Regions from separate parts of the Diaphorobacter ruginosibacter genome, predicted to be linked through region 1. Evidence: predicted binding sites of a transcription regulator. Region 1 holds the regulator's gene; each other region holds the start of a gene.
What was found. Region 1 encodes LexA, which represses DNA repair genes until DNA is damaged. Its sites were predicted from a motif close to ACTGTATNNNNATACAGT; they were not measured.

Region 1 (3,195 bases):
GTAGCGGCCACGATCACGCCATCGACGCCCTGCTCGACCAGCGCCTTCACCAGGGCGCCAGTCACGCCTGCATGGCTCATCACGATCTCGACACTGGGCCACAGGTCGGCCTCGGGGAGGGTGCGTACCAGCTCGCCGGGAGCCGCGTCATGCGGGCGCTCGGGAGGCAGGTTGCGCGCCCAGCGCACGCGGCGCTCCTCGATGAAACCCAGCGGTCCGAGATCGCCCGATGAAAACGCATGGAGCCGCAGCGGATGGATCTTGCTGACCTCGCGCGCGCCATGGATCTCGCCTGCGGCAACGCACAACACGCCGCTGGCCGTGGGCTCCATCGCGACGACGGCGGCATCCAGCAGGTTCTGCGGGCCATCGGGCGCCATGGCCGTGGCGGGCCGCATCGCACTGCACAGCACCAGCGGCTTCACAGGCCTCAGCACCTGCTGAAGAAACCACGCGGTCTCCTCCAGCGTATCGGTGCCATGGGTGACCACGACGCCCTGCACGTCCGGATCGGCCAGGTGCTGCGCGCAGTGCCGCGCAAGCCGGAGCCACACGTCGTGCGTCATGTCCTTGCTGTCCAGCTGGGCGACCTGCTCGGCCACCAGTCCGCCGGTGGCAACGTCCCGCAGTGCTGGAACCGCATCGATCAGGTCAGCCACACCGATCTGCGCGGCGGTGTAGCCCGTATTGGCTCCTGCGACCGAAGAAGTGCCCGCTATCGTCCCGCCCGTTCCCAGCAGTACGATTTTTTTTGCAACAACCACTTGCGTCTCCTTAAAAACTGTTCAAAAATACAGGCACTGGTTTTTTACACAGTACATTTTCCCAACCGACTGTATTGGATGGATCGCACCATGTCCGACAGCCCCAAGCTCACCGCCCGTCAGCAACAGATTCTGGATCTCATCCAGAACGCCATTTCGCGCACCGGCGCGCCGCCCACCCGTGCCGAGATCGCCGCGGAACTGGGCTTCAAGTCCGCCAATGCAGCGGAGGAGCATCTGCAGGCATTGGCACGCAAGGGCGTGATCGAGCTGGTCAGCGGTACCTCGCGCGGCATCCGCCTGCGCTCCGAGACCGTGCGCAACATCAATGCCGCACGTGGTTCCCAGTTCGGTTCGCAATTCAACCTGCCGATTCCAGGCCTGTCCCAGCTCGTGCTGCCGCTCATCGGCCGCGTCGCTGCGGGCTCACCCATTCTCGCCCAAGAACACGTCGACCAAAGCTACATGGTCGAGGGCAGCCTGTTCGCACGCAAGCCCGATTACCTGCTCAAGGTGCGCGGCATGTCCATGCGTGACGCCGGCATCATGGACGGTGACCTGCTGGCCGTGCAGGCCACCACCGATGTGCGCAATGGCCAGATCGTCGTCGCGCGCCTGGGCGAAGAGGTCACCGTCAAGCGCCTGCGGCGTGCAGGCAGCCAGATTGAGTTGCTGCCCGAGAACCCCGACTATCCGATCATCACCGTTCAGCCTGGTGAGCCGTTCGAGATCGAGGGTCTTGCGGTCGGACTGATCCGCAACACCATGCTCATGTAGCCTTTCCCAGCGCCTTTCGCAGGTGGCGGGCGTCTGACGGAGTGTGTTTTCCGTCAACCCTGCGGCAGCGCGCTTTCCGTGTATCTGGCAATCCTGCCTGTGTTCAACCTTTCATGACCACGTGCGTCATGCCGGAGTACCCACATGCGTTCTGCCCTCATCGAACTCACCGCCCTCGCCCAGCCATTCAGCCGCGCCGCACACTGGCTCGCCCGGCATGCCGGCAACGACAGCGTCGTCGTGACCCGCACCGACATCGACCTGTCGGAGCTGAAGCTGCTGGTACGCCCTCGCCTGGGCAAGGTGCGCAGACTGGCCACCAGCGCATCCAACAGCGATCGCATGGCTGACACGCCGGTGCAGGCCAGCCTGCAACTGGCCATCCACAATCCATCGCTGACAACAACAGATTCAGCGCAGCAGCTGCCTTCCCGGCCCGCACTGCGCGTGGTCGTCAAGCCCGATGCATCCGGCACGGGCCGCATGGTGATCTCGGGCCGCATGGCCGATGTCTGTGCGGAACTTGATCGCCTGGCGCGCCAGGAGCGCCTGGGCCGCCACATGCAGCCCTGCGCCTGACCAGCGCCCGAATATCCGCCGGCCTGTGGCACATGACCCGTTGCTGTTGGCCGGCCACACCCCATCAAGCCAGTGAACGAAAGGTTCTGCTGCACATTGCGTGCGAGGAATCTGGTTCACTGGCTTTTCCTGCTGCGGTGTTTCTACAATCGACGGAGCTTCCCTTCACTGGAAAGAGCACTCCGCCATGCCACATGAATCCCGTCTGCAGCGCAGCCTGCGCGAGTTGATCGAGCAACGACGCACTGCGGCGCTTGCCACTTGGTCGCCAGGAGAAGGCGAATGCGAAGACCGTGCACCGCTGGTGTCCATGGTGCCGTTTGCCTGGTGCGCCGAATATGGCTGCATCGTCCTGCACGTAAGCGCCCTTGCAGTCCACACGCAGGCCATGGAGTTGCATCCGGCCGTATCCCTGCTCTTTTGCGCCCCGGAGGTCGAGGGCGAAGGTGTGCATGCGCTCGAACGCGTCAGCCTGCAGGGCGTGGCCTCCACCCCGCCCAGGGAAAGCGCACTCTGGAGCGCCCTGCGCACCTGCTACATGCAGCGCTTCCCCGAGGCGGAGTTCATGGGTGAGCTGCCGGACTTCCGTTTCGTGTGCATCACGCCATCCCGCGCACGGCACGTGGCCGGGTTCGGTGCTGCGCGCGACGTGGATGGGAATGATTTTGTCGCTGCGATGAATGCCACGCCGCAGTGAGCATGAAGGACTCACGCGTCCGGCTCGCCCCCCGCGACATGCGCAGCCACGCCTGCAAACGCCGGATCGGCATGCCCTGCAACACAGCCGCTCACATAGTCCTGCCACATCTGGCCCTGCTGCTCGACCTGGGCAGAGAGGAATCGCTCAAGCATCGGCGCGGCCTCCGAACAGCGCTCATAGGCATAGGGATCGGATCGAAGGCAAGCCGACTTCAGCTGCAGCCAGGCGGCCTCCCGCGTGACCCTGTAGCCCTGCAGGCGCTGCCACTGATGCAGCAACTCGTGCGCGAAGACCCCTGCGACGGCAGGATGGCCGAGCCTGAGCGGCTGCGTCGGCCGGCACTGCTCGAAGCATGCACGCGGCATGGAGATGCGG
Region 2 (3,195 bases), 2.1 Mb from region 1:
ACGAAGTCTGCAGAGTCCACTGCGGGCAGGGTGCACTCAATGCTGGCGTTGCCTGCAGTGATGACGGTGCCGGGAGCCGGTGCCGCTGGACACCACGCGGGAGTAACACCTTGGAAGATCGCTCCCACGGGCAGCTTTTCGGTCAGCGTCACGTTGCTCAACGTCCCGCTGCCCCCATTGATCTTGACCTTGGTCCGCAGAATGAACTGTCCGCCGGCAGGGCCGTTATCGACTGTGTTGCCGCTGGTGCCCGTCTGCTCCAGAAAGACGTCCTGATTGACCAGCACGTCATAGTTTGTTGCAGCCTGTGCCCACAAGGGGGACAGCCCGGCCGCAAGAAATGCGGCCAGCTTCCAGCGGGAGCTTCCAGCGGAGGACAACGGTGGGGGCTGCTGGCCCGCATTCTTCATGCAAGGCTCCGACAGCTCGGCGCAACGGCGCCAAGGGCGGTAATGGGGAATAGACAAGACGACTCCTGAGATTTCTGAAACTGGCTGCGCAGCGGCGAGCACATGGCAGAGGCACGCCCGGATGCGCAGGGCCCGGGGGTGCGCGGCAGGCGATGGCATGGCCTGACCCACCCGGGGCGGCACATGTGTTATCAATTTAAATCAAATAAACACACGTGTAAGTTAAAAGTTACGAAACCGTCACAATCGTTCCACCAATACGGTTAAACATTGTTATTTGCTCATTGATGGATACTGTTTTGATTCAAATCAAGCGATCTTGGCCGCACTTCGGATTCATGCATCAGATAGACAGTTTTCCTTCCGGTGCTGTGCGTCCCGTGCAAGGAGCGCCTTTGTGGGCCTGAACATTGCCGATATCGTCCACCTGTTCGAAACCCGGGGCCACGCCCGATACGACGGCGAGCCGGTCACCCAGTTGGAACATGCTCTCCAGACCGCCCACTTCGCAGAACAGTCCGGCGCCGGCAGCGACCTGATCACCGCCGCCCTGCTCCACGACCTGGGCCACCTGCTGCACGGCATGCAGGGCTCACCCACCATCGAGGGCGTCGACGACCTGCACCAATACCTCTGCATTCCGTTCCTGCGTGGGCTGTTCGGCGAGGCCACGCTGGCGCCCATCCGCATGCACGTCGAGGCCAAGCGTTACCTCTGTGCGCGCGAGTCCGGTTATCTCGCGTCGCTCTCGGCCGATTCCGTGCGCAGCCTGTCGCTGCAAGGCGGTGTCTTCACGCAGGATCAGGCCCGGGAATTTGCCGCCCGACCTTTCGCGCAGGAGGCCATTGCGCTACGCCGCTGGGACGATCAGGCCAAGGATGGCCAGGCCACGCCCCCGGAGCTCTCCCACTTCGTGCACCACATGGAGCATGCGGCCGCACTGCACACCCGATTTCAGTCCGCTCCCGCGTAGGCCTCGAGGCCCAGCGCCACCACCGTCGCGACATCCTCGCCCACGGCCTCCCGAAACTCGGCTTCCGCCTGCGCCACCGCCATCTCAAACGCCTTGAGCCATGCCAGCCCCGTCTCCGTGAAACGCACGATACGGGCGCGCGCGTCGTGCGGGTCGGACGCCTTGGTCACCAGCCCCCAGGCCTCGCATTGGTCGACCAGGCTGGCCATCGCCTGCTTGGTCATGCCTGCGGACTGCGCCAGGTCCGTCACGCGATCGCCCGCCAGCGACAGGTGCCGCGTGATGTGGATATGGGCTGCGCTGACCTGCTCGCGTGCCGCCAGGTTCGAGAGCGCCAGCGGCACCTCCACGTCGTGCGCCATGAGCTGGTAGACGCGCTCGTCGAAGCGGCGCATGGCATGTCCGAGCAACCGGCCCAGATGGGTTTCACGCCAGGCATCGGAGGCGGGAGCTGCCGGGTGCAGGTTGTCGGACATGGGCGTATTCCTTGCGTTGTGCCGTGGATGGCATATTGTCAGGCAAACTGACTAAAAACACCTTTGACGGAAAAGTATCCCGGCATAAACTACTGCTCAAGCATACAGACTGTTATTAAATACAGTTATTCTCAGATTCAAACGGAAAGCGCAATGGCAACAAGCAAGAGGACCCCATCCATGGACACCACTGTGAAGAGCACCGTAGACACCAGCGAAAAGGCCAAGGCGCTGCAAGCCGCCCTGGCACAGATCGAAAAGCAGTTCGGCAAGGGCACCATCATGCGCCTGGGCGAAGGCGAGAAGATCGAGGACATCCAGGTCGTCTCCACCGGTTCGCTGGGCCTTGACGTTGCGCTGGGCGTGGGCGGCCTGCCCCGCGGCCGTGTGGTCGAGATCTACGGTCCCGAAAGCTCGGGCAAGACCACGCTCACGCTGCAGGTCATTGCCGAAATGCAGAAGCAGGGCGGCACCTGCGCGTTCATCGATGCGGAACATGCGCTCGACACCTCCTATGCGCAAAAGCTTGGCGTGAACCTCAGCGACATGCTGATCAGCCAGCCCGACACCGGCGAGCAGGCGCTCGAGATTGTCGATTCACTGGTGCGCTCCGGCGCGGTGGACCTGATCGTCGTCGACTCGGTCGCCGCGCTCACGCCCAAGGCAGAAATCGAAGGCGAGATGGGCGACGCCCTGCCCGGCCTGCAGGCCCGCCTGATGAGCCAGGCACTGCGCAAGCTCACCGCAACCATCAAGAAGACCAATTGCATGGTCATCTTCATCAATCAGATCCGCATGAAGATCGGCGTGATGTTCGGTTCGCCCGAGACCACCACCGGCGGCAATGCGCTGAAGTTCTACGCCTCCGTGCGTCTCGACATCCGCCGCACTGGAACCATCAAGAAGGGCGACGAGGCCATCGGCAACGAGACCAAGGTGAAGGTCGTGAAGAACAAGGTCTCGCCTCCGTTCAAGACGGCCGAGTTCGACATCCTGTTCGGCGAAGGCATCTCGCGCGAGGGCGAAATCATCGACATGGGCGTGAACGCGCGCATCATCGAGAAGAGCGGTGCCTGGTATGCCTACAACGGCGAGAAGATCGGCCAGGGCCGCGACAACTCGCGCGAATTCCTGCGCGAGAACCGCGACCTCGCCATCGAGATCGAGAACAAGGTGCGCGAGTCGCTGAACATCCCGCTGATCGGCGTGACTGCCGTGGCCGCGGCGCCTGGCGCGGGCGGCGACGAGGCCGAGGACGACGGCGAAGCCTGATCCGCTCGCGCTGCGCCACTTTCAACAGTTTTCTTTGCAATTGTCGAATCATTTTCGACTTCAC
Region 3 (3,195 bases), 1.1 Mb from region 1:
CTACCTGGGTGAGGACACGTCCGCCTGGGCCGCACACGACGCCACATTGCTGATGGGTGAACAGAAAAACGCGCCCTACCCCGGCGGCATCCTCGTCGACCAGGGCATGGCCGACAAGTTCCTGATGGAAAAGCAGTTGCTGCCCGAAGCCCTGGAAGCCGCCTGCGCGAAGGTGGGGCAGCCGCTCAACCTGCGCATGCAGCCGGGCTACGACCATGGCTACTACTTCATTCAGACCTTCATCGAAGACCATCTGAAACACCACGCAGCGCAGTTGAGCGCCTAACCCCGGAGTGCATTGCGACGCGCCAGCTCAGAACAGCACGCCCTGGCCTTTTGCCAGGGCGGGCCTGTACTGCGTGAGATCCAGTTCGCTCCGCTCGCGATGGAACCCCAGTCTTTCACACGCCTTGTGAAAGCGCTGCCGCAGCATGTCCGCCCATACGCCCGATCCCTTCATGCGGGCGACATAGCTGCTGTCATAGCTGACTCCGGCCAGCCGCTTGGCGGCATCCACCCCATGCAGGTCCTGGATGCGCGCCAGCACCCGGGCCGCACGATCCGGGTAATGCTGCTCGAGCCATTCGCGCATGATGCCGTTGAGCTCCCACGGCAGCCTGATCACCGTATAGAACGCCGACGTTGCCCCCGCATCGCGCGCGGCGGCAAGCACCTGCTCCATGTCTTCCGTGATGAACGGAATCTGCGGCGCCACGCTCACCCCGACCCTCACGCCAGCGTCCGCCAGTGCGCGGATGGTGCGCAGCCTGCGATGGGGCGCAGCGGCCCGCGGCTCCAGTATGCGGGCCAGTTGCGCATCGAGCGTGGTGACCGTGACATAGGCGGCCACGAGGCGGTGGCCCGCAAGCTCGGACAGCAGGTCCAGGTCGCGCTCCACTCCGCTCGACTTGGTGATGAGCGAGAACGGGTGCCGCGCATCGCGCATCACCTCGATCACGGATCGCGTGAGGCCCAGCTCGCGCTCCACGGGCTGGTAACAGTCCGTCGCGGAGCCGATGTTGACGATGGACGGCCGATGGGAGGGAGAGGACAGTTCCTCGCGCAACACCTCCGCAATGTTGCGCTTGGCGATGATGCGGGTCTCGAAGTCCAGGCCGGGCGAGAGATTGAGATAGCTGTGCGTGGGCCGTGCATAGCAGTAGACACAGCCATGCTCGCAGCCACGGTAGGGGTTGACCGACTGCTCGAAGAAGATGTCGGGCGAATCATTGCCGCAGAGCGCCGACCGGGCCTGCTCGAACGTGACCTGCGTGCGCACGGGAGCGGGAAGCCCCTCCTCGTCCACGGCGCTCCACCAGATGTCCTCATCCTGGGAAAACCCGTCGCGCCGCTGCGGGCTGAAGCGGTGCACCACCTGCGTGGCAATGCCGCGGCCTTTCACGGGCGGCCGGGGGGTGTTGGTGCCGGGGCCGATACTGGAGCCGGGATTGCGACCTGAGTTCATGGCATGAATTACTGTTTATTTATACAGTAATTTATTCAACCAGTGACGTCAAGCAGGGGCCCTCGCGCCAGCATGGCTTCTTCGGGCGGCGGCTGGAAAAAGCTGCAGAAAATCGGCAACGCGCGGGAAAAGGCAAGCTTTGCCAGTGGTGTCCATGCGCCTGCGTGCGACATTGGCCGCGATATTGGCTCATGGGAACCGAAGCCTATACAGTGATCAGCTTTTCGCGATCCCAGCGTTAGTTAGAAAGAAAGGAATTCCCTCCATGGCCCAAGCCAAGCCGCCCATCACGCTCTCATCGCTCGACGTCGATCGCATCGAAGCGCTGCTGGCCGCGATCCCGGCCAGCGCGTTTCCGGGCAAGGCGGAACTTCAGGCAGAACTCGACCGCGCCGACATCGTCGCGCCGGAGGAGATGCCTCCCACCGTCGTCACCATGAATTCCACGGTCAAGTTCGCCATCGTGGAAACCGGGAAGGAGTTTGTCCTCAATCTCGTCTACCCGCGCGACATGGACGGCAGCGCCGACAAGATCTCGATCTTCGCCCCCGTGGGCAGCGCACTGCTGGGCCTGTCGGTAGGCGACGAGCTGGCATGGCCCGGCCTCGGCGGCAAGCCGATGACCGTGCGCGTGGAGCAGATCGTGTACCAGCCGGAAAGCGCAGGAGAACTGCACCGCTGACCCGGAGCTCCACGCCCGCAAAAAAACCGCAGGAGCTTCACGCTCGCTGCGGTTTTTTTGTCAAAAGCCAGATGTCGTCATTCCGGTATTCAGCAAGCCATAGGCCCTGCCCCCACGCGGAAGAAATCAATGGATGAACTGGCCTGCAAGCAGCACGCCGCCGCCCGCTCCGATGAGGCTGAGCTGCCAGCGCAATGCCGTCAGCCAGGTCGGCACGTGCTGCTCCACCCTGAGGTAGAGAACGCGGCCGGCCAGCACGGACAGCACGAAGGCCACGCACATGCCCAGCAGATGCAGCACCGGAACCTCGGGCACCCAGGCCGACACGACGGCATTGACCAGCAGGCAGATCGAGAAGTGGATCAGGAATACCGAGTAGGACATCTGGCCGAGCTTCTGCAGGCGCGAGGTGAGCGGTTCAAGGATCGGCTCGATGGGTCTGGCCAACCGCCCCAGCAGCAGTTGTGCATGCGTGGTGCCGTCCTCGCGCGCGGGACGCATCACCAGCATGAGCACCAGGGCGGAGGTCATGGCCAGCGCGATGCGGCCGCGGAACTCCACCCAGAGCGCGGCGCAACCGATCACACCGATCAGCACGAACCACGTCGCCCAATGCCTTGAGCGCGACCCCCAGTAGGCCAGCATGCCGAGGCCGTAGGCGCCGAAGAAATAGATGCCCCACATATCCCAGTCCGCATGGAGGTTGGCATACAGCAGCGAGCCGCACACCCCCGCGGCCACCAGCACCTGCGTGACGCGGGCGCGGACCCGGTCGGAGAAGCGGAAGCTGCGCATCGCTCCAAACAGGAGCACCGCCATCACGAAGAGCTGGAAATCGATGGCCACGTACCAGACGCCGGCGGAAAGCGCCTCCTCGCCTACGATGTCCTGGATCAGGAAGGCATTGGCGATCAGTTGAGGGATGCTGGGCTCCCCCGGAACGGAGGGATGGTCCATGAGCGACCGCACCAGGTCGGACAGCAGCACCGCAACGATCAGCGCCACCGCATAGGGGACCACCAGCCGCACGAAGCGTTTGCCCACTTGC
Region 4 (3,195 bases), 600 kb from region 1:
TATGGCACTTCAGCGGATGCCTATCACGTGACTTCGGGGCCGGACGATGGCTCCGGTGCAGCACGCTCCATGCGCATGGCATTGCGCCAGGCCAGGCTGCAGCCCGGCGATATCCAGCACCTGAATGCCCACGCGACGTCCACTCCCGTGGGCGACCGGGGCGAGTTGGCCGCCATCCGGCAGGTATTCGGTGCGGGGCAGGGGCCATCCATCACCGCCACCAAGTCCGCTTTGGGCCATATGCTGGGCGCAGCCGGCGGCGCCGCAGCGATCTTCACGGTGCTGGCCTTGCGGGACCAGATCGCGCCTCCTGTGCTCAATCTGGAGAACCCCGATCCACTGGCCGAGGGGCTGGATCTGATCGCCGGGTCGCCACGGGCTCAGTCGATGGAGCATGCCATGCTCAACGGGTTCGGGTTTGGCGGGGTGAATGCCTCGCTGATATTGAAACGGATGGAGAACTAAGGCTCAGGCTTCTCCCCCGCAAACCATTCAACACGTCGCCTCGAATGCCGGGTGATAGGCCACCACGCCGCCTGGCAGCGGGCCGCCCAGCGAGATCGCCATGAAGTACTCGGGAGGGATGCCTGGCAGCACCAGGCCCGGCTCATTCCTGAAACCGAACCGCTGGTAGTACGAGGGATCCCCCAGAACCACGCAGCCGGATGCGCCTTGTTCCTTGAGCATGTCGAGTGCCCGGTGCACGAGTTGTGAACCGATGCCCTGTCCCTGCAGCCGAGGGGTGACGGACACCGGGCCCAGGCCGAACCAGCCTTGCGTGCCATCGGCGATGGTGACGGGCGAAACGGCGACATGTCCGGCCACCGCTCCGTCTGCTTCGGCGACAAGGGATATCGCGAGGGCGCCCGCCTCACGCAGGGCGGCAACGATGAACTGTTCGGTGTGGCTCGTGTGGGGGGCTTCGAGAAAGGCAGCCTCGGTCACGGCGCAGATGGCCGCGTGGTCTGCCGGAACTTCAGGACGAATCATCAGGGTCATCCAGCCAAGTGTATAGAAGCGGCGGCCGGCTGATCGCCATGCCGTGCCTGTGGCATTTCCTGCATGCGTTTTATAAATTACTGTATATTTATACAGTATTAATTCAACCTGCATCGCCAGATGATTGCCGCCAGTTCTTCCCCTTTTGCCGCTGCCGCCGGAGCGCACAGGCTTGCAGGAATCGAACCTGCCAGCCTGTCGCGCCTGGGGGTGTGGAGCGGGCGGGAGTGGCAATCGGCCAACGACGAGGAAGCGCTCAAGGTCATGCCGTCGGGGAATGAGGGCCTGGATGCCGAGTTGCCCGGAGGCGGCTGGCCGGTGGGCGGAATGTCGGAGATTCTGCTGCCTGGGCTGCTGCATCCCGAGTGGAGCCTGGTTGCGGGGGCGCTGTCGCGGCTGCTGTCCGTCCAGCCTCTTCAGCGTGTGGTGCTGGTGGCGCCGCCGCTGCAGATATTCACGCCCTTTGCCGAGATGTCCGGCGTTCCGGCGCAGCGCCTGTGCTGTGTCCATCCGGATGCGACGGGACCTGCTTCGCGCAGGGGCATGCCTGACGCCGCAGGTGTCTGGGTGAGCGAGCAGGCCCTGCGCTGCCGCGATGTCGCTGCCGTGCTGGCCTGGCTGCCGCATGCGCAGTCCCAGGCGCTGCGCCGCCTGCAGTTGCTGGCGGCGCAGCAGAGGCAATTGCTCTGGGTGTTCCGGCCGCAGGAGGCCAGGGTGCAATCGTCGCCTGCACCGCTGCGCCTGTGGCTGAAGGTGCATGGCAAGAGCCTGCAGGTGCATGTGGTCAAGCGGCGCGGTCCTTCACAGGCGATGCCGGTGACGCTGCCTTTGCTGCATGAGCGGCTGTTGTGCGAGCTGACGGCGCAGGCATGGCGCAAGCAGCGGGCACAGGCCGACGCGCAAGCGCTGCTCGGTGCACTTCGCGATCCGTTCCGCAACCCGTCCCGGGAGGTGTCCCATGCATTGGATGGCATGGCGTTTGCCGCTCGCCGATGAACAACTGGCCATCCTGCCGGCCGCGGCGATCGAGGCGCATTGCTGGTGGGCGCTGCAGTTCACGCCCCAGGTGGCGGTGCTGGACGAGGCATTGCTGCTCGACGTGCACAGCGCCGAGCGCCTGTGGGGCGGGCGGGCGGCGCTGCGGCGCCTGCTGCTGGATCATGCGCCGTCCGCACCTGCATGCGGGCAGGAGGAAATCGTTGAGCCGCGCAGTTGCTGGGCAGAAGGCCCGACGGCCCTGCAGGCGCTTGCGCTGCTGCGGCTCAAGCAGCAGGGAGAGGCACGGCCCAGGCAGGTTCCGGAGGGGTTGCCGATCAGCACGCTGACGGCGCTCAGGCCCCATCTGGTCACCCTGAACAACCTGGGGTGCCGCAACCTGGGTGATGTGCGCGCGCTGCCGCGCTCGGGAGTGGCTCGCCGGCTGGGGGCGCAGAGCCTGCTGGCACTCGATCAGCTGTGGGGGGAGCGCGCTTGTCCGCTTTCATGGATCGCGCTGCCCGAGCACTTCGACGTGGATCTGGAACTGCCCTACATCGCGGCATCGTCCGCCGAACTGCTGCATGCGGCCGGGCATCTGCTGGCCATGCTGCAAGGCTGGCTGCGCGCCCGGCATCTGGGCGTGCTGCGACTGCAGGTGCGCTGGCGGCATGACCTGCGCCGGCTCGATGGAATCGATGTGCCGCCATGGGGCGAGATGTCGCTGCGCACGGCGGAGCCGCTGCAGGAACTGTCGCACCTGAGCAGGCTGCTGGGCGAGCATATGGCGCATGAAAGGCTGGCGGCACCTGTGAACCGCATCGCGCTGAAGACGGTGGAGGTGCAACCGGTCAAGCCGCAGAATGACAGCCTGCTGCCCCGTTCGCCCGATGCCCGGGACGGAGAATCGTGGAGCCAGTTCGTGGAGCGCGTGAGTGCGCGCCTGGGCGCGGATTGCTTGCGCGTGCCAAAAGGGCAGCCAGACCATCGGCCAGAGCACATGCAGGTCTGGCAGTCTGCCAGCCACGCGCTGCACACGGGCGGCCTGAGGCAGGCGCATGCCGACGCCGATTCCCGTGCGGCGCTGTGGCCCGCGTGGCTTCTGCCCGCACCGCAGTTGCTGGGGATGCAGGGGCCCAGGCCCTGCCTGCATGGGCAGCCATTGCATCTCAAGGCAGGTCCCGAACGTTTCGAGAGCGGCTGGTGGGAGGCCGCTGACGC

Region 2: recA (recombinase RecA) is a predicted target of LexA. The motif match lies at 1,968-1,985, and genes of this name have one in related genera.
Region 3: H9K76_RS07245 (PA0069 family radical SAM protein) is a predicted target of LexA. The motif match lies at 1,476-1,493, and genes of this name have one in related genera.
Region 4: imuA (translesion DNA synthesis-associated protein ImuA) is a predicted target of LexA. The motif match lies at 1,079-1,096, and genes of this name have one in related genera.

The regions. Positions count from the first base shown of each region.
Region 1 is NZ_CP060714.1:2,704,321-2,707,515, forward strand. Features, by position in the region: gene H9K76_RS12195 (asparaginase) at 1-764, opposite strand, end outside; gene lexA (transcriptional repressor LexA) at 855-1,541, shown strand; gene H9K76_RS12205 (hypothetical protein) at 1,686-2,120, shown strand; gene H9K76_RS12210 (HugZ family pyridoxamine 5'-phosphate oxidase) at 2,308-2,817, shown strand; gene H9K76_RS12215 (hypothetical protein) at 2,829-3,195, opposite strand, start outside.
Region 2 is NZ_CP060714.1:4,823,443-4,826,637, reverse strand. Features, by position in the region: gene H9K76_RS21710 (DUF11 domain-containing protein) at 1-410, opposite strand, end outside; gene H9K76_RS21705 (phosphonate degradation HD-domain oxygenase) at 808-1,383, shown strand; gene H9K76_RS21700 (MarR family winged helix-turn-helix transcriptional regulator) at 1,365-1,859, opposite strand; gene recA (recombinase RecA) at 2,040-3,131, shown strand.
Region 3 is NZ_CP060714.1:1,592,789-1,595,983, reverse strand. Features, by position in the region: gene fghA (S-formylglutathione hydrolase) at 1-286, shown strand, start outside; gene H9K76_RS07245 (PA0069 family radical SAM protein) at 314-1,465, opposite strand; gene rnk (nucleoside diphosphate kinase regulator) at 1,731-2,147, shown strand; gene H9K76_RS07235 (acyltransferase family protein) at 2,274-3,195, opposite strand, start outside.
Region 4 is NZ_CP060714.1:2,099,714-2,102,908, forward strand. Features, by position in the region: gene fabF (beta-ketoacyl-ACP synthase II) at 1-465, shown strand, start outside; gene H9K76_RS09590 (GNAT family N-acetyltransferase) at 493-999, opposite strand; gene imuA (translesion DNA synthesis-associated protein ImuA) at 1,120-1,995, shown strand; gene H9K76_RS09600 (DNA polymerase Y subunit UmuC family protein) at 1,967-3,195, shown strand, end outside.